DNA from 4 places in the Fundidesulfovibrio magnetotacticus genome. Region 4 is predicted to be linked to each of the others. Evidence: predicted binding sites of a transcription regulator. Region 4 holds the regulator's gene; each other region holds the start of a gene.
The links. Region 4 encodes sigma-54, which starts transcription at its own class of promoters, with help from an activator protein. Its sites were predicted from a motif close to CTGGCACGGNNNNTGCTT; they were not measured.

Region 1 (4,153 bases), on a different contig from region 4:
CTGGGGGGCGCGCCCGAGGTAGTCGGAGATCATGGCGTCGTAGGCGGAGGTGCGGCGGAAGGTGTCCACGGCCAGATCGCGGCGCAGGGCCAGGGGGGCGTGGAGGGTTCCGTTCTTGGCGTTGGCCGACAGTTCGGCGGTGACGCGCGCGTAGTGTTCGGCCGAGGGCACCACCAGAATGGAGTGCAGGTTCTTGGCGGAGGCGCGCAGCATGGTGGGGCCGCCGATGTCGATCTGTTCCACGGCCTGCTTGAGGTTGGCCCCGGAGGCGGCGGCCTTGGCGAAGTCGTAGAGGTTGACGCAGATGAGATCGAAGGGTTGGAGCTTGAAGGCCTCGAGGGTCTTCAGGTGCTCGGGGTCGTCCTTGTCGGCCAGGATGCCCGCGTGGATGTGGGGGTGCAGGGTTTTGACGCGTCCGCCGAGCATTTCGGGGAAGCCGGTGACGGAATCCACGGCGGTGACGGGCAGGCCCGCGTCGGCCATGGCCTTTTTGGTGCCGCCGGTGGAGACGAGCTCCACGCCGTGCTGGTGGAGGAAGGCCGCGAATTCGGCCAGGCCGGACTTGTCGGTGACGGAGAGGATGGCCCTGCGGATGGGCAAGAGTTCCATGGCTGCCTCGCTTTTTGGCTTGGCAGTGCCAAAAGACCCGGCGCTTGGCAACCTCTCATCTTGCTCCGTCCTCCCCGAGCGAGGAGTTGATTCCCGGTCCGGCCGCCGGGAGCGGACCGGACCGGGAACCAATGGGGGAGGGGAGATTCGGTCGGAAAAGTTTCGGGCCTAGGCGGCCTGGGCCTCCAGATGCTCCTTGAGTTCGACTGCGCGCGCGTAGGAGGGCTCCTGCTGGAGGATGCGCTCCAGGTGCTCCCGGGCCTCTTCGGGGCGTCCGGCGGTGATGAGGCAGCCGGCCAGGGAGTAGCGGATGTCGTGCTTCAGGGGGTCCACGGCCAGGCAGTCCTCGAGGTGGGGCACCACCTCGTCCACGCGGTCCATGGCGTGTCCCAGGCGGATCAGGCTGTAGAGGGCCACCATGTTCTCGGGATTGTGGTCCAGGGCCTGGGCGAAGTGGCCGAAGGCGGCCTCGTGCTCGCCGCGCTCCATCTCGATGAGCGCCATGCCCGAGAGGGACTTGTCGGTGGCCTCCACGTTGGCGGCCTTGCGATAGAAGCCGAAGGCCGCGTCAAGATCTCCACGGTGCACGGCGATGGTGGCCAGGCCCATGTAGGGGTCCGGGTGGATGCCGTTGGAGTTCATGGCCTTGCGGTAGTATTCCTCCGCCTTGTCCAGGTCGCCCATGAACAGGTAGCACTCGCCCAGTTCCTTGTTGATTTCATAATCCAGATGACCGCTCATGACGTTCCCCTCCAGTGGGCGGGCGCGTGCGCTGTCTCCCCCGGCATCGCGCCCATTGTTCGCTTTCGCGTCGGGAAGACCCTCCTGGCTTCCCTTCTCCCCTATCAGACGGCGCCGCCCTGCAAGTCGTCCCTCCCGGGGACAGGCAAGCCCGCGGATTTCACCTAGCAAGTGCCGTGCCAACCGCCGAATCAGGCAAATTCCGCCGTGGGCGAGGCCCGTCCGGGAGCAGAGAGCAGACGGCGTGCCACCCCTGGGTCGGCATATAAAGGATCAACAATTCCAGCTTGATGATCTTTTGGAACGGGAGTTGCTATCCTGTGGCGGGAGGCGGACGCACCCACCCCCGGGACACCGGGCAAAAACGGCCGCCCCACAAGGAGATACGCCATGCCGGACATCTACGGAGCCAACACCGACCTCATCGCCAAGGTCATGGACCTGCGCATCGAGCGTCAAAACCTCGTCATGTCCAACCTGGCCAACATGAACATCCCGGGCTACAAGGCCCGCTCCATCGACTTCGAGGGCGCGCTCCAGGATGCCGTGGGCACTCAGGAGATGAAGACCGCCGTCACCCGCACCAACGCCGCCCACGTGCCGGGCCCCTACGACGTGAACGGCTACCAGGCCGACGTGGTGAAGGAGTTCAAGCCCCGCACCATCTACGGAGCCGACGCCGTGGACCTGGACAAGGAAATGGCGGCCATGGCCAAGAACTCGCTCATGTACAACTCGCTGACCACCGTGATGCAGAAGGGCTTCGAAGGCATCCAGAAGGTCATCATGGACGGAGGCAAGTAACATGGACTTCATGACAGCCCTCGACATCGGCGCTTCGGCCCTCACGGCCCAGCGCACCTACATGAACGTCATTTCCATGAACCTGGCCAACGCCAAGACCACGCGCACCATGGACGGCCAGGGGCCCTACCAGCGCAAGTCCGTGGCGCTGCAGTCCACCCAGGCCACGCCCTTCGGCAAGGCCATGAACGCCGCGCTCACCCAGGAGCTGCAGGGCGTGCGCGTCACGGGCATCGTGGCCGACCAGCGCCCGCCCAAGCAGGTCTACGAGCCCGGGCACCCCGACGCCGACCAGAACGGTTACGTGCAATACCCCGACATCAACGTGGTGGAAGAGATGGCCAACATGATCCAGGCCACCCGCGGCTACGAAGCCAACACCACCAGCGTGAACACCATCAAGGCCATGTACAACAAGGCCCTGGAAATCGGACGCTAGGAGGTTCGCCATGGCCATCAGCCCCATCGCCCTCAACGCCTACCGCTCCGCCATGGGCCAGACCCAGGGCGGCATGTCCATCCAGAAGCAGGTGGAGGGCGCCGTCGGTTCCGGCGCGTCCCAGACCGGCTTCGTGGACACCCTCAAGAACTCCGTGGCCGAAGTGAACGCCGAACAGCTCAAGAAGGACCGCATGGTGGCCTCCTTCGCCACAGGCGAGAACCAGAACGTCCACGAGCTGATGATCCAGCTTCAGAAGGCCGGGGTGGCCATGTCCATGACCAGCGCCGTGCGCGGCAAGGTCCTCGACATGTACCGCGAACTGGTCAAGATGCCCTTCTAGCCTCCAGGAAGAATAGGAGTCCGCCATGTCCACCGTGATCAAATCCCTCTGGGATCAGGCCACCCGCTTCTGGTCCGCCCGCACCATGGCCCAGCGCATCCTCTTCGCGGGTGTGGCCGTCTCCGTGGTGGCCGCCTTCGCCTTGATGATCTTCTGGTTCAACCAGCCCGACTACAAGGTGCTCTTCTCCAAGCTCGGCCAGGACGACGCCAACCGCGTGGTGGAGACCCTCAAGGCCAACAAGATCCCCTTCCGCCTGGAAGACGCCGGCCAGACCGTGCTGGTGCCCGTGGACCAGGTGAGCGAGACGAGGCTGCGCATCGCGGGCGAAGGCAAGCTGCGCGGCGCGGGCCTGGGCTACGAGATCTTCGACGAGACCAAGGTGGGGCAGACCGACTTCGTGCAGCGCATCAACTACCAGCGCGCCCTGCAGGGCGAGCTCTCGCGCACCATCTCTGAGTTCCCGCAGATCGAGAAGGCCCGTGTGCACCTGGTGCTGCCCCAGAAGAGCCTCTTCATCGAGGAGCAGCGCAAGCCCAGCGCCTCGGTGGTGCTCACGCTGAAAAACGGCGGCAAGCTCGAACCCAAGCAGGTGCAGGGCATCGTCAACTTCGTGGCCATGAGCGTCGAGGGCCTGGAGCCCAGCCGCGTGACCATCACCGACACCTCCGGCAAGATCGTCTACCAGGCCAAGGACGACCAGAGCATCGACGGCCTCACCAGCTCCCAGTTCGACTTCCGCAACAACTATCAGCTCAACATGGAGCGGCGCATCGAGGAGCTGCTCACCCCCATCGTGGGCGGCGGCAAGTCCATCGCCAAGGTGAGCGCCTCCCTCGACTTCGCCCAGCGCGAGATCAAACGCCAGAGCTTCGACCCCAACCGCACCGTGGTGCGCTCCGAGACCCGCGAGGAGTCCTCCACCAACCAGAAGGCCAACGTGGACGGCTCCGTGCCCGAGACCAACTTCCGGGGCGACGGCTTCACCGGCACCCAGAACAAGGTGGACCAGGCCAGCGAGAAGCGCGTCACCAACTACGAGATCGATTCCGAGACCCAGTTCGTGAAACCCGCCACCGGGGAGTTGCAGCGCCTGAGCGTGGCGGTTATCGTGGACTACATTCAGGACCCGAACAGCAAGGAGCCCAAGTTCATCCCCAGGCCCGCCGAGGAGCTGGAGCGCATCAAGCAGGCCGTCTCCAGCGCCGTGGGCCTCG
Region 2 (4,153 bases), on a different contig from region 4:
ACTACACACCACCCCAGGCCGGGATTCCGGCTCCACCAGCGTCGAGATGGCGCTGATCCTGCTGCCACTGCTGCTCCTGCTGGTGGGGGGCGTGGAGGCCGGGCGCTACTACTGGACCCGCCACGTCGTCGCCGCGGCCGCCGCCGAGGGCGCGCGCCTGGCCATCCTCAACGGCCCCACCGACGCCGAGGTGGCCGCAAGGGCGCGGCGCATCCTCGTGGAGGGCGGCGTGAGCCAGGCCGCCGGGGTGACCGTCTCGGCCAGGCAGGCCAACCAGCCCGTCACGGTGCGCGTGGACCTGCCCTACGCCTTTTTCGGGCTGGGGGGGCTGGTCCCGGCCTTCGCCGCCGTGGACTCCATCTCCATCACCTCCATGATGGTGCACCAGCCATGAACGCTCATCGCGACCAATCCGGCGTGGCGGCCGTCGAGTTCGCCCTCATCGGCTCTCTGGTGCTGATCCCCCTGGTGATCGCCATCCTGGACTTCAGCCAGATGTTCCAGATCCGCCAGGTGGTGGCCCAGGCCTGCGAAGTGGGCGCGCTGGCGGCCTCCGACGGCCAGGCCCCGGAGCCCCTCATGCGCGCCTACGTCCAACAGGCCGGACAGGACTCCGGCCGCCTGGGCGTGGCCGTCACGGCCAACTTCCAGCAGCTGCCCCCCGGAACGGCCATCCGCGTGGACGCGACCTTCGACTTGCGCGGCCTGCCCATCATCCCCTGGGGCGCGGCCATACCTGGCTTCGTGGAGCTCACGGCCCAGGCAACCGCCCGCAGGCGCTGACAACCAGGAGTCCGACATGGACAACGCCACACCCTCGCGCGGCGAACGCGGTTCCGTCTCGGTGCTGGCGGCCCTGCTTCTCGTGGCCGTCTGCGGCATGGGGGCCTTCGCGGTGGACTACGGCTACCTGCGCTGGAAACGCAGCCAGCTCCAGACCGCCGTGGACGCCGCCGCCCTGGCCGGCGCCGCCGGGCTCGTCTCCTACGGCCAGGACCTGGCGCGCATCCGGGCCGAGGCCGTCACCTTCGGGCGGGCCAACATCGACGCCCGCGACAACCCCGCCCTGGCCCTCACGCAGGGAGACGTCTCCGTAAACCTCAACATCCCGGGCTGGGTGGAGGTCACGGCCGGGTTCACCGCCGCGCGCGGCAACCCCGTGCGCCTCTTCCTGGGGCCGGTGCTGGGCCTCAACGCCTCCGACGTGTCGGCCACGGCCCGGGCCGAAATCTTCTGTTCCACCACGTCGCGCTGCATCAAGCCCTGGAGCGTGCCCACCAAGTTCACCTGGAACGACACCTGCGGCGAGGCCAAATACCACAACGGCGTGCTCGACACGCAAGTGCCCTGCGAGATGGCCTCCATCAACGTGCAGGGCTACGGCCCGGGCGACGTGGGCACGCAGATCGTGCTCAAGACCGGCGCCCCCCATGCCACCATCGCCCCGGGACAGTACAGCCCCGTGGACCTGCCCCCCGTGGGTTCCGGCCAGCCCGTCACGGGCGGCTCCGCCTACCGCGACAACATCGCCGGATGCACCGGGGCCAACAACACCGACGTCACCGTGCAGGACTTCCTCCAGTTGGAGCCCGGCAACATGGTGGGCCCCACCAAACAGGGCATCCAGGACCTCATCGCCCAGGACCCGGGGGCCTACTGGGACGCTTCCACCAGTTCCGTCAGGGGCAGCACCTACCCGGACTCCATGGCCAGCCCCCGCGTGGGCATCATCACCTTCTTCGACCCCCGCGACCCGCCCACGTCCGGGCGCAACACCATCGTGGTCTACCAGCTGGGGGCCGTGTTCGTGGAGGGCATCAACGGCGCGGGCGACGTCACCGGACGCTTCGTCAACGCCACGGCCGTGTCCCCCGTGCGCGGGGCCGGCGGCAATTGCGGAACCCTCTGGGGCATCAGCCTCACGCGCGACTCCACCCGCTGAAGCCCGCCCGGGCGCTCCACGATCAATGGATCAGGGAGGCCTTCGCGATCCACAATTCCTGAACCCGGCCCCGCTCGCGGCCCACGGCCCCCTCCCGGCCACGCGGAGCGCGGACCCCCGCCCCGCGCCATCCCCCGGACCCGCACCCCCCTCGCCCGCCCCGCCCGGCACGCGCCTTGCTTTGCGCCTCACGCCGGGCGCGCCGACGCGCCAGCGAAGAGGAGACCGCCATGAACCTGCGCAACGAATCAGGCTCTTCCTCCGTGGAGGCCGCCATCATCATTCCGGTGCTGGTGGCCCTGTCGGTGTCGGTGTGGGAGGGGTCCGTGATGCTCAAGACCTTCTTCACCGTCCAGGAGGCCGCCCGCGAGGGCGCACGGGAGATCCTGCGCTCCGGCAGCGACTCCAAGGTGCAGGCCCTGGTCCAGAACCTCACGAAAGACCTGCCCCCTTCGGATCTGCAGGTGAGCAAGTCCGTGGACACGGGCGCGAAGACCGCGACCGTGGAGGTAAGCTATGCCTATCAACCGAGTTCTCTCTCTGGCGACTTCATTGACGCGCTCAACAACGGCCCGCTTACGATCACTTCGAAGGTTGTCATGCCTCTGCAGTGAGGAGCGGGGCTCCACGGCCACCCTGGTGGCCGTGGGCGCGCTGGCCCTGGCCGGCGCGGCCGGGCTCGTGGTGGACGAGGGCCTGCTCTACAAGGCCAACAACCAGCTCCAGGCCGCCGTGGACGCCGCCGCCCTGGCCGGGAGCCTGGAGTTGCCCTACGACCCGGACCTCTCCCAGAACCGCGTGCGCCAGGCCGCGGAGAAATCCCTTGTCCAGAACTACGGCGAGGCCTCCATCAAGAGCCTCACCCTGGGCACGGAGGTGCGAAGCGTCTGCGTGGAGGGCAAGGCCACGGTGAAGCTCACCTTCGCCACGGTGCTGGGCGTGGGGGACAAGGAGATCGACTGCACCGCCTGCGCGGGCTACAACAACCTGGAGATCGTCTTCGTGATCGACAACACGGGCTCCATGTCCGGCACGCCCATCACCAAGGTGCGCCAGGCGGCCACCAACATGGTCAACCTGGTGATGCCCAACACCGGCGCGCCCTCCACCAAGATCGGCCTTGTGCCCTTCCGGGGCAAGGTGCGCGTGCCCGCGAACGTGGACGGCAAGGCCGCCGGATGCCGCAACGCCGACGGCACCGTGAACACCACCAACAGCTCCTCGTGCACCTCCATCCCCTACATCAAGGCGCTCACCACGGACAAGGCGGCCATCACCACCGCCATCAACTCCATGACCGCCACCGGCACCGCCTCGGGCACCGTGATCTCCGAAGGCATCAAGTGGGGACGCCACGTGCTCACCCCCGAAGCCCCCTACACAGAGGGCGGCGACGCCAAAAAGTACCGCAAGGTGATGATCCTGCTCACCGACGGCGACAACGAGGACGGCAAGTGCGGCGGCCAGTACGGAGACACCTCCGACCCCAACAACTACTGGTACAACGCCTACTACGGCATGAACGTGAAGACCTGCCACTGCGAGGACGGCGGCTGCCTCAACACCGCCATGCTCTCCGAGGCGCAGCTGGCCAAGGACGCGGGCATCGAGATCTTCACCATCCGCTTCGGCACATCCGACTCCACGGACGTGAACCTCATGAAGACCGTGGCCTCCTCCAAGCCCGGAACCAACGACCACTACTACGACGCGCCCTCCTCCAGCGACATCGACGACATGTTCAAGAAGATCGGCCGCCAGCTCGGGCTGCGGCTCATCAAGTAGGAGCACGCCATGAACGCCATCCGCAGACTGCGCAGGCTCCTGGGCGAGGCAGGGTCCTCGGCCGTGGAGTTCGCCCTGGTGGCCCCGCTGGTCACCGGGCTCATGATCGGCGTGCTGGAGACCAGCAACGCCCTCTCCGTGTGGCTCACCCTCAAGAAGGCCACCGAGCTGGGCGCGCGCTTCGCCACCACCGGCCAGGGCGAAATCGACGGCACGCGCATGGCCCAGATCATCGCCGCAACCAAGAAGGTGGCCGCCGACTCCCGGGGCATCGACGTGAACGTGAAGGTCTCCAGCTGGGCCGGACTCTCCGCCTCGGGCGCGGCCCGGGAAGGCGACCCGGGCGGCCCCTGCGACACCGTCCAGATCGACGTGAACTACGTCTACACGCCCGTCACGCCCCTGGGCGACATGCTCGACCCCACC
Region 3 (4,153 bases), on a different contig from region 4:
TCGTACCCGGCCGAGGGCATGAGCACCTTGGCCGCGCCGGGCAGGCTGCACCCGCCGCCGGCCATGTAGACCTCCACCACGGCTTCGTCGCTGTCGGGCACGATGTCCCAGTGGATCCAGGGCACGCGCACGCCGGTGTTGTCGCCGGTGTTCTTCTCCACGAAGGTTTCCACGGCGTTGTGGCGCAGGGGGGCCTCCCGGGTGGCCTGGCGCACCGCGTCGCGAAGAATTTCCTCCAGACGCCCCAGGAGCGGGAAACCCGCACCGGCCGAGACGAAATACTGGATCACGCCCGTGTCCTGGCAGCAGGGCCTGTCGAGGCGGTCTGCGGCCTCGAGGTTCTCGAACATGGAGTCGTACACCACCCGTGCGAGGGGGCTGTCCTCGCCCCGGCGCAGCTCGGCCAGCCTGTCCAGCACGTCCTGCGGCAGGCGTTTGCCCACGTAGCCCGTGAAGCGGGCCATGAGGTCCGTCAGGGTCCTCTGGGCCTCGTGCTTGTCCATCAGCAAGCTCCTTTTCGCTGGCCCGGACGCGTCCGGGCGTTCGTTTTGCCGGTTCAGCAGGCCTGGCCCAGCACGGCCAGCTGCTGCTTGATCTTGTCGGCGCTCGCCCCCAGGGCCTGGCGTTCCTGGTCGGAGAGCTCGATCTCCACGATCTGCTCCACGCCGTTGGCCCCCAGCTTCACCGGCACGCCCATGAAGGCCCCCGTCACCCCGTATTCCCCCTGGAGGTAGGCCGCGCAGGGCAGGATCTTGCGCTTGTCCATGACCACGGCCGAGACCATCTGGATCACGGCCGAGGCCGGGGCGTAGAAGGCGCTGGTCTGCATGAGCCTGATGATCTCCGCCCCGCCGTCGCGGGTGCGGGCCACCAGATCGGCCAGTCGCTCGGGGGGGATCATCTCGGCCACGGGCACGCCCGCCACGGTGGAGTAGCGCGGCACGGGGAGCATGTCCTCGCCGTGCTCGCCCAGCACCATGGCCTGCACGTTCTCCACCGAGACGTTCAACTCCTTGGCGATGAAGTACTGGAAGCGGCAGGCGTCCAGGATGCCCGCCATGCCGGTGATGCGCGATGGCGGGATCTGCCCGGCGCGCATGGCCACGTGGCACATGGCGTTGAGCGGGTTGCTCACGATGATGTGGAAGGCGTAGGGGCTGTAGCGCGCGGCCTTGGCCACGCACTCGCCCACGATCTGGGCGTTTACGCGCAGGAGGTCGTCGCGGGTCATGCCCTCGGTGCGCCTGGCCCCCGCGGTGACGATCACCACGTCGGAGTCGCGGGTCTCCTCCAGGTTCTCGCCCGAGAGGCACACCGGCTCCAGGAGGTCCACCGGGCTGGCTTCCAGGATGTCCAGGGCCACGCCCTGGGCCTTGCCCGGGCTGCGGTCCACCAGCACCACCTTCTTGCAGAGCTTGCGTTCGATGAGCCTGCGGGTGACCGCCCCGCCCACGTTGCCCGCCCCGAACACGGTGATCTTGCCGTTCATTGTTTCATGCCCCTCGTTGATTGTTGCGGCCTAGGATGCCCCGCGCATCAGCAGATAGGGGAAGTTCACGCCCAGGAGCACGCCGATGAAGATCACGCCGAAGACGAAGCCCAGGGTCCAGAACTCCTTGCGGGTGATGTAGCCGCAGCCGTAGTACACCGGACTCGGCCCCGTGGCATAGGGCGTGAGGATGCCCATGAGCCCCAGGGTGGCGCAGATGAGGATGGCGAAGGTCTTCATGGGAATGCCGGGGATGCCCATGGCCGTGGCCAGGATCACCGGGAGCAGCGCCGTGGTGTGGGCCGTGAGGCTGGCGAACATGTAGTGGATGAAGAAGAACAGCAGCACCAGGGCCAGCATCAGGGCGCTGATGGAGAAGCCAGACATGGCCCCCGCCGCCAGGGCCGCGAACCACTTGAGGAAGCCCACCTTGCCCAGTCCGTCGGCCAGGGCCACCAGGGTGGCGAACCAGCAGAGCACGTTCCAGGCGGTCTTGTGGCCGGTGATGTCCTCCCAGGTGACCACGCCCGTGAGGATCATCAGCGAGAGCGCCATGAGGGCCACGGTGGTGGCGTCGAAGAGCTTGCCCCCGAAGATCCAGAGCACAAGGGCGAACACGGCCAGCCCTGCCATGGTGATTTCCTTGCGGGTGAGCGCTCCCATCTTGGCCAGCTCTTCCCCGGCCCAGCGGGGTGCGTCGTCGCTGCGTTTGATCTCGGGGGGATAGATCACGTAGACTAGGTAGGGCAGGGCCGCAAACAGGATGATGCAGGCCGGGGCCAGGGAGAGGAACCACTCGTTCCAGGTGAAGGTGAACTTGGCCGTCTTCTCCAGGAGCGAGAGGGCCAGCAGGTTGGGGGCCAGGGCCGTGAGGAACATGGTGCTGGTGACGCAGGTGGCGGAAAGGGCGGTCCACATGAGGTAGCCGCCGATCTTGCGCGCGCCGCTCTCGGGCGTGGAGCCGTAGAGGGGCGGGATGTTCTTGATGATGGGGAAGATCACGCCGCCGGAGCGCGCGGTGTTGGAGGGGGTGAAGGGGGCCAGGGCCAGGTCGGCCAGGGCCACCGCGTAGCCCAGGCCCAGGGTGGAGCGCCCGAGCTTCTTGATGAGCACCAGGGAGATGCGCCGACCCAGGCCCGTCTTCTCGTAGCCCATGGCGAACATGAAGGCCACGAAGATGAGCCACACCGTGCCGTTGGAGAAGCCGGATAGCGCCCAGCGCAGGGCGTCGGCCGTGGTGGGGGCCACGCCCGCCTGAGCGGGCACAAGGTTGAGCGCCGCCGCCAGGGTGATGCCCATGAGCCCAGCGGCGGCAGCCGGGATGGGCTCCAGCACCAGGGCCGCGATGACGGCCGTGAACAGGGCGAAATACTGCCAGGCGTAAGGCTGCAGCCCCTGGGGCGTGGGCACGAGCCAGATGGCCAAGCCGATGGCCACGGGCACGATGGCCTTCCAGTCCAGTTTCATGCGCTCCTCCTCGTTGCGGCCGCCCGTCGGCGGTCCGGGTTGCGGGTCCCGTTTCCCTCGGAGGCCTTGCAGCAGAAACCGTTCCAGATAGTAAGCACAATGATTTCAAGGCCATTTCGCACGATGTCGCAGCAATGAAACGTTTATGGTGCATTCCGTCGCAGAATGTCGCAGAGTGTTGCACGGAGGCTGCCATGCAGACCATCGCCTTCATCGCCCTCACCCCCCGCATGCAGGAAGCCGCCCGGGAAATCCTGCGCGCCGAACACCCCGACGTGCTCCTGGCCGAGGGTCTCATGGACGGCGCGGCCGACACCGCCCGCGCCCTGGCCGACCGGGGCGTGGAGGTGGTCATCTCGCGCGGGGCCACGGCCCGCCGCGTGCAGGACGCCCTGCCCGACCTCTCGGTGGTGGACATCTCCACCTCCAGCCTCGACCTCCTCACGGCCCTGCACAAGGCCCGGGAGCGCGCCCGGCGCGTGGCCGTGGTGGCCTTCCCGCCCATGTCCGACAACGCCGTCGAACTGGGCCGCATGCTCGGCGCGCAGGTGGACGTGGTGGAGTGGGAGACCCAGGAGGGCATCGTCCCCGCGTTGCTCGCCGCCCGCGAGCGGGGGGCGGACATGGTGGTGGGCGGCTACATCATGGCGCTCTACGCCGCGCGTCTGGGCATCCCCTGCCAGCCCGTGGAGCCCAGCCCCGCCAGCATCCTGGCCGCCGTTCGCGAGGCCAAGCGCATCGCCCACGGCCGCTCGGTGGAGAAGGCCAAGAACTCGCTCTTGCGCGCCGTGCTCACCTCCACGGACAACGGCATCGTGGCAGTGGACCGCGCGGGCCGCGTGACGGTGTGCAACCCCGTGGCGGGGCGGTTGTTGCGCCTCACCGAGTCCGACGCCCTGGGGCGTCCCGTGGACGAGGTGTGGCCGCGCTCCGGGCTGGAGCGGGTGCTTTCGGCCGGGCGGCCGGAGACCGCGCGCATCGAACGCGTGTTCGACCAGGAGCTGCTCTGCGGCACCCTGCCCCTGACCGTGCGCGGCGAGACGGTGGGGGCCGTGGCCACGATCCACGACGCCCAGAAGATCCGCAAGCTGGAGGCCACCCTGCGCCTGCGCGGCCTGGCCTCGGGCCACGTGGCCACGGCGCGCCTGGAGGACGCGCACGGGGAGAGCCCTGCCCTGGCCCACGCCGTGGCCATGG
Region 4 (4,153 bases):
CACGGCGGCCACCTGCGCAAGCTCCCCGTCCTGGAACGCATCCTCTCCGAGCGCGGCCTCGACTTCCCGCACCTGGCCTACATGGGCGACGACTGGCTCGACGCCGCGCCCATGCGACGGGCCGGGCTGCCCATGGCCCCCGCCGACGCCCAGCCCGAAATCCTGCGCCTGGCCGCCTGGGTCTCCCGCCTGCCCGGAGGGCACGGCGCGGTGCGCGACGCCGTGCGCCTGCTGCTCACCGCCCAGGGAAAACGCGAAGCCCTCTGGCGCGACATCGCCCTGTAGCCGATACGTCGGGCGAAATGCGGCGATGGCCGCCTGTCCGGCCGCGCAGAACCCGGTGAAACCCGCGAAGCCACCCGGGAGTGCGGAGGGCGAAGCCCTTTGCGCGCCGGAAGGTTCTCCCCGGACTGCCCGTTCGTCCGCCCCCGCCGTCCTTGGCGCTTCACGGAAAAAGCCGTCAAGTCTTGCTTCCGGTTCGGTTTTGGTGCATAACCACCGGGCTAGGCGGGCGTCCGGCATTCTTCTTGCTAGCCGCCCGGTCCAATCCACAAGGAGACGACAGCACGATGGCACTTGAGCTCAGGCAGCAACTCAAGCTTTCGCAGCAGCTGGTGATGACGCCCCAGTTGCAGCAGGCCATCAAGCTGTTGCAGCTTTCCCGTCTGGAGCTGGTGGAGACGGTGCAGCAGGAGCTCATGGAGAACCCGCTGCTCGAAGAGACCCAGTTCGACGACGAGCGGCCCGAGCCCACCATCGCCGAGGACTCCCACGCCCCCGACCCCACCCAGGAGGAGGGGGCCATGCAGCGCGAGCTGATGAAGACGGCCGAGTGGGACGACTACCTGGGCGATTTCGCTTCCACCTCGCGCCAGGCCACGGTGCGCGAGCACGAGACGCCCGAGGAGGGCATGTCCTTCGAGGCCAGGCTCACGGCCAAGCCCTCGCTGGAAGGCCACCTGGCGTGGCAGATCAGCCTTTCTCCCCTGGACGCGCGGCAGCAGGCCATCGCGGACGAGATCGTGGGCAACCTCGACTCCGGGGGCTATCTGCGCTCCAGCGCGGAGGAACTCGCCCAGGTGCTTGCGGTCACTCCCGAAGAGGTGGAGGTTGTCATCCAGGTGCTGCAGCGGCTCGATCCCGTGGGCGTGGCCGCGCGTTCGCCCCAGGAGTGCCTGCTGGTGCAGCTGGAGGTGTACGGCTACACGGACCCGGTGCTCCTGGAGATCGTGCGCGACCACCTGGAAGACCTGGAGAAGAAGCGCTACAAGCCCCTGGCGAAAAAGTTCCGCTTGAGCATGGAGGAGGTCAAGGAGTATCTGGAGATCATCCAGACGCTCGACCCCATGCCCGGCTCGCATTTCAGCTCGCCGGACCCGGTGTACGTGAGCCCGGACGCGTTCGTGTACAAATACGGAGACGACTTCGTGATCGTGCTCAACGAGGACGGCCTGCCCAAGCTCCAGCTTTCCCCCTACTACATGGAGGACATGGGCCGTTCCAGCGCCAACAAGGAAAAGGAATATCTCCAGGACAAGATGCGCAGCGCCCAGTGGCTGATGAAGAGCCTCTATCAGCGCCAGCGCACGTTGTTCAAGGTGCTCGAATCCATAGTGAAATTTCAGCGCGAGTTTTTCGAGGACGGCGTGACGCGGCTTCGCCCCCTGATCCTGAAGGACGTGGCCGACGACATCGGCATGCACGAATCCACCGTGAGCCGCATCACCACGAGCAAGTACGTGGCCACCCCGCACGGCATCTACGAGCTCAAGTTCTTCTTCAACTCGGCGCTGGAACTCGACGACGGCTCCTCGGTGGGTTCGGAGTCGGTCAAGGCCGTGATCAAACAGCTCATCTCGGCCGAGGACCCCAAAAAGCCCACCAGCGACGAACAGATCGCGGAGATTCTCAAGCAGCGCCTGCAGGTGAACATCGCGCGGCGCACTGTGGCCAAGTACCGCATGGCCATGGGCATCGAGTCCTCCTCGAAGCGCAAGGACGTTTTGTAGTCAAATCCGCCGCCACGCGGCGTCACCCCCGGAGGTCATCATGAATATCGCTTTCAATTTCAAGAACTTCGAGCCGTCTCCCGGCCTGCAGGAATATGCTGCCAAGCGTTTCGACAAGCTCTCCAAGTACATGAGCAATTCCGACAACGCCGAAGTGGTGGTCACTCTTTCCGTTGAAAAGACCCGCCAGATCGCCGACGTGGTCATCGACGCCGACGCCATGCACATCTCGGCCCACGAGCGCTCCGACGACATGTACTCCACCATCGACATGATCACGGACAAGCTCGACGCCCAGCTGCGCAAGCTGCGCGAGAAGATGAAGGACCGCCGCAAGGCCACCCAGGGCGACGTGACCATGGGCGTGGTGAGCTTCACCACCGAGGGCAAGGTCCACGCCATCGAGGAATCCGACAAGTACAGCCCCAAGCCCATGAGCGTTGAAGAGGCCGCCGAGCAGCTCGACGCCATGCACTACGAATTCCTGGTGTTCCTCGACGCCGAAACCGAGCGCGTCAACGTGCTCTACAAGCGTAAGAACGGCGACTACGGCCTGATCGATCCTGGGGTTTCCCTCTGATGCGCCTGGGGGAATACCTGCGCAAGGACTTCGTCCTGGAGGACCTGGCGGCCGGGGGCAAGCCCGACGTTCTCGCGGAGCTGGTGGCCCCCGTGGCCGCCGCCTTCCCGGACGTGGACCCGGCAAAGGCGCTGCGCGTGCTCATGGACCGGGAGAATCTCGGCACCACGGGCATCGGCGACGGCGTCGCCATTCCCCACGGCAAGATGGATTCGCTCAAGGAGATCGTCATCGTGGCCGGGCGCAGCCGTGCGGGGATCGATTTCGAATCCCTGGACCACAAGCCCTGCCGCATCTTCTTCCTGGTGCTCGCGCCCGAACACGTGGCGGGCATGCACCTGCGCATCCTGGCGCAGATCTCGCGGCTTCTCTCGGACGAGGGCTTCCGGCGCTCCTTCCTGGACGCAGCCGACCACGAGGCTCTCTGGAAGGTGCTTTCCAGCCACGCGTGAACCTGCCGGGCCCCGTGAGGGCCGGCGGCTTCGTCACGCAAACGGACGCGATGTGTGATAGGCCGGTCCCCGCCGCGCGACCACGCGGCGGGGACTTTTCACAAGGAGCGATGCCATGCCGGGAGCGAGCGTCCATCTGCCCGTGGTGGTGATCACGGGCCTGTCGGGGTCCGGGAAATCAACGGCCCTCAACGTTTTCGAGGACATGGGCTATTTCTGCGTGGACGGCCTGCCGCCCGTGCTCATGCCCAAGCTGGCCAGCCTCTTCCAGGGGCAGGCGGCAGTGCGCCACCGGGGCCTGGCCCTGGGACTGGGCGCCACGGACCTGGACGACAGCTGGGAAACCGCCCTGGGCGAGATACGCGCTTCGGGTAGCCACATCCAGATCGTGTTCGTGGAGGCCTCCACCCAGGAGATCATGCGCCGCTACGCCACCACGCGCAGGCCCCATCCCTACGAGTCCGAGGGCTACGGCCTGGGCGAGGCCGTGGACGAGGAGCGCCGACGCATGGCCCCCCTGCACGACGCCGCCGATCTGGTGATGGACACCACCGGCTTCTCCGTGCACGACCTGCGCCGCCAGCTCCAGGAAAAATGGATGTTCCTGGAGGGCCAGGGCACGGCCATGAAGGTGCACGTGATGAGCTTCGGCTTCAAATACGGCATCCCGGCCGAGTCCGACCTGGTGTTCGACCTGCGCTTCCTGCCCAACCCCTATTTCGAGGCCGGGCTCAAGCCCCTCTCCGGGCAGGACAAGGCCATCGTGGACTACGTGCTGGAATCCCCCCAGGGCAAGGCCTTCCTGCCCCGGCTGGTGGATTTCCTGCGGCAGATGCTGCCCCTCTACGCCCAGGAAGGCCGCTACCGGCTCACCGTGGCCGTGGGCTGCACAGGCGGCCGTCACCGCTCCGTGGCCGTGGCCGAGGCGGTTTTTGACAGCCTGCGCGAGGCGGGCTACACCATGACGCTTGAACATCGACACATCGAAAAGGGCTGATCCGACCAAGATGAACGACCAGACCGAAGCGCGCAAATCCGTGGGCGTGATCATCGTCACCCACACCGACTACGGCGACAAACTCCTCAAGGCCGCGGAAATGATCCTGGGTCCC

Region 1: the regulator sigma-54 is predicted to act here: its motif matches at 1,649-1,666, upstream of flgB (flagellar basal body rod protein FlgB).
Region 2: the regulator sigma-54 is predicted to act here: its motif matches at 2,107-2,124, upstream of NNJEOMEG_RS19250 (TadE/TadG family type IV pilus assembly protein).
Region 3: the regulator sigma-54 is predicted to act here: its motif matches at 3,026-3,043, upstream of NNJEOMEG_RS06240 (anion permease).

What each region holds. Positions count from the first base shown of each region.
Region 1 covers NZ_BLTE01000006.1:53,363-57,515, forward strand. The annotation lists gene NNJEOMEG_RS07870 (IMP cyclohydrolase) at 1-609, opposite strand, end outside; gene NNJEOMEG_RS07875 (tetratricopeptide repeat protein) at 778-1,350, opposite strand; gene flgB (flagellar basal body rod protein FlgB) at 1,741-2,154, shown strand; gene flgC (flagellar basal body rod protein FlgC) at 2,156-2,593, shown strand; gene fliE (flagellar hook-basal body complex protein FliE) at 2,604-2,936, shown strand; gene fliF (flagellar basal-body MS-ring/collar protein FliF) at 2,962-4,153, shown strand, end outside.
Region 2 covers NZ_BLTE01000027.1:22,891-27,043, reverse strand. The annotation lists gene NNJEOMEG_RS19265 (TadE/TadG family type IV pilus assembly protein) at 1-394, shown strand, start outside; gene NNJEOMEG_RS19260 (TadE/TadG family type IV pilus assembly protein) at 391-783, shown strand; gene NNJEOMEG_RS19255 (pilus assembly protein TadG-related protein) at 800-1,942, shown strand; gene NNJEOMEG_RS19250 (TadE/TadG family type IV pilus assembly protein) at 2,173-2,556, shown strand; gene NNJEOMEG_RS19245 (vWA domain-containing protein) at 2,537-3,727, shown strand; gene NNJEOMEG_RS19240 (TadE/TadG family type IV pilus assembly protein) at 3,737-4,153, shown strand, end outside.
Region 3 covers NZ_BLTE01000004.1:123,705-127,857, reverse strand. The annotation lists gene ttdA (L(+)-tartrate dehydratase subunit alpha) at 1-503, opposite strand, end outside; gene mdh (malate dehydrogenase) at 557-1,489, opposite strand; gene NNJEOMEG_RS06240 (anion permease) at 1,520-2,956, opposite strand; gene NNJEOMEG_RS06235 (sigma 54-interacting transcriptional regulator) at 3,151-4,153, shown strand, end outside.
Region 4 covers NZ_BLTE01000014.1:120,573-124,725, forward strand. The annotation lists gene NNJEOMEG_RS15015 (KdsC family phosphatase) at 1-285, shown strand, start outside; gene rpoN (RNA polymerase factor sigma-54) at 570-2,009, shown strand; gene hpf (ribosome hibernation-promoting factor, HPF/YfiA family) at 2,050-2,589, shown strand; gene NNJEOMEG_RS15030 (PTS sugar transporter subunit IIA) at 2,589-3,041, shown strand; gene rapZ (RNase adapter RapZ) at 3,157-4,038, shown strand; gene NNJEOMEG_RS15040 (PTS sugar transporter subunit IIA) at 4,049-4,153, shown strand, end outside.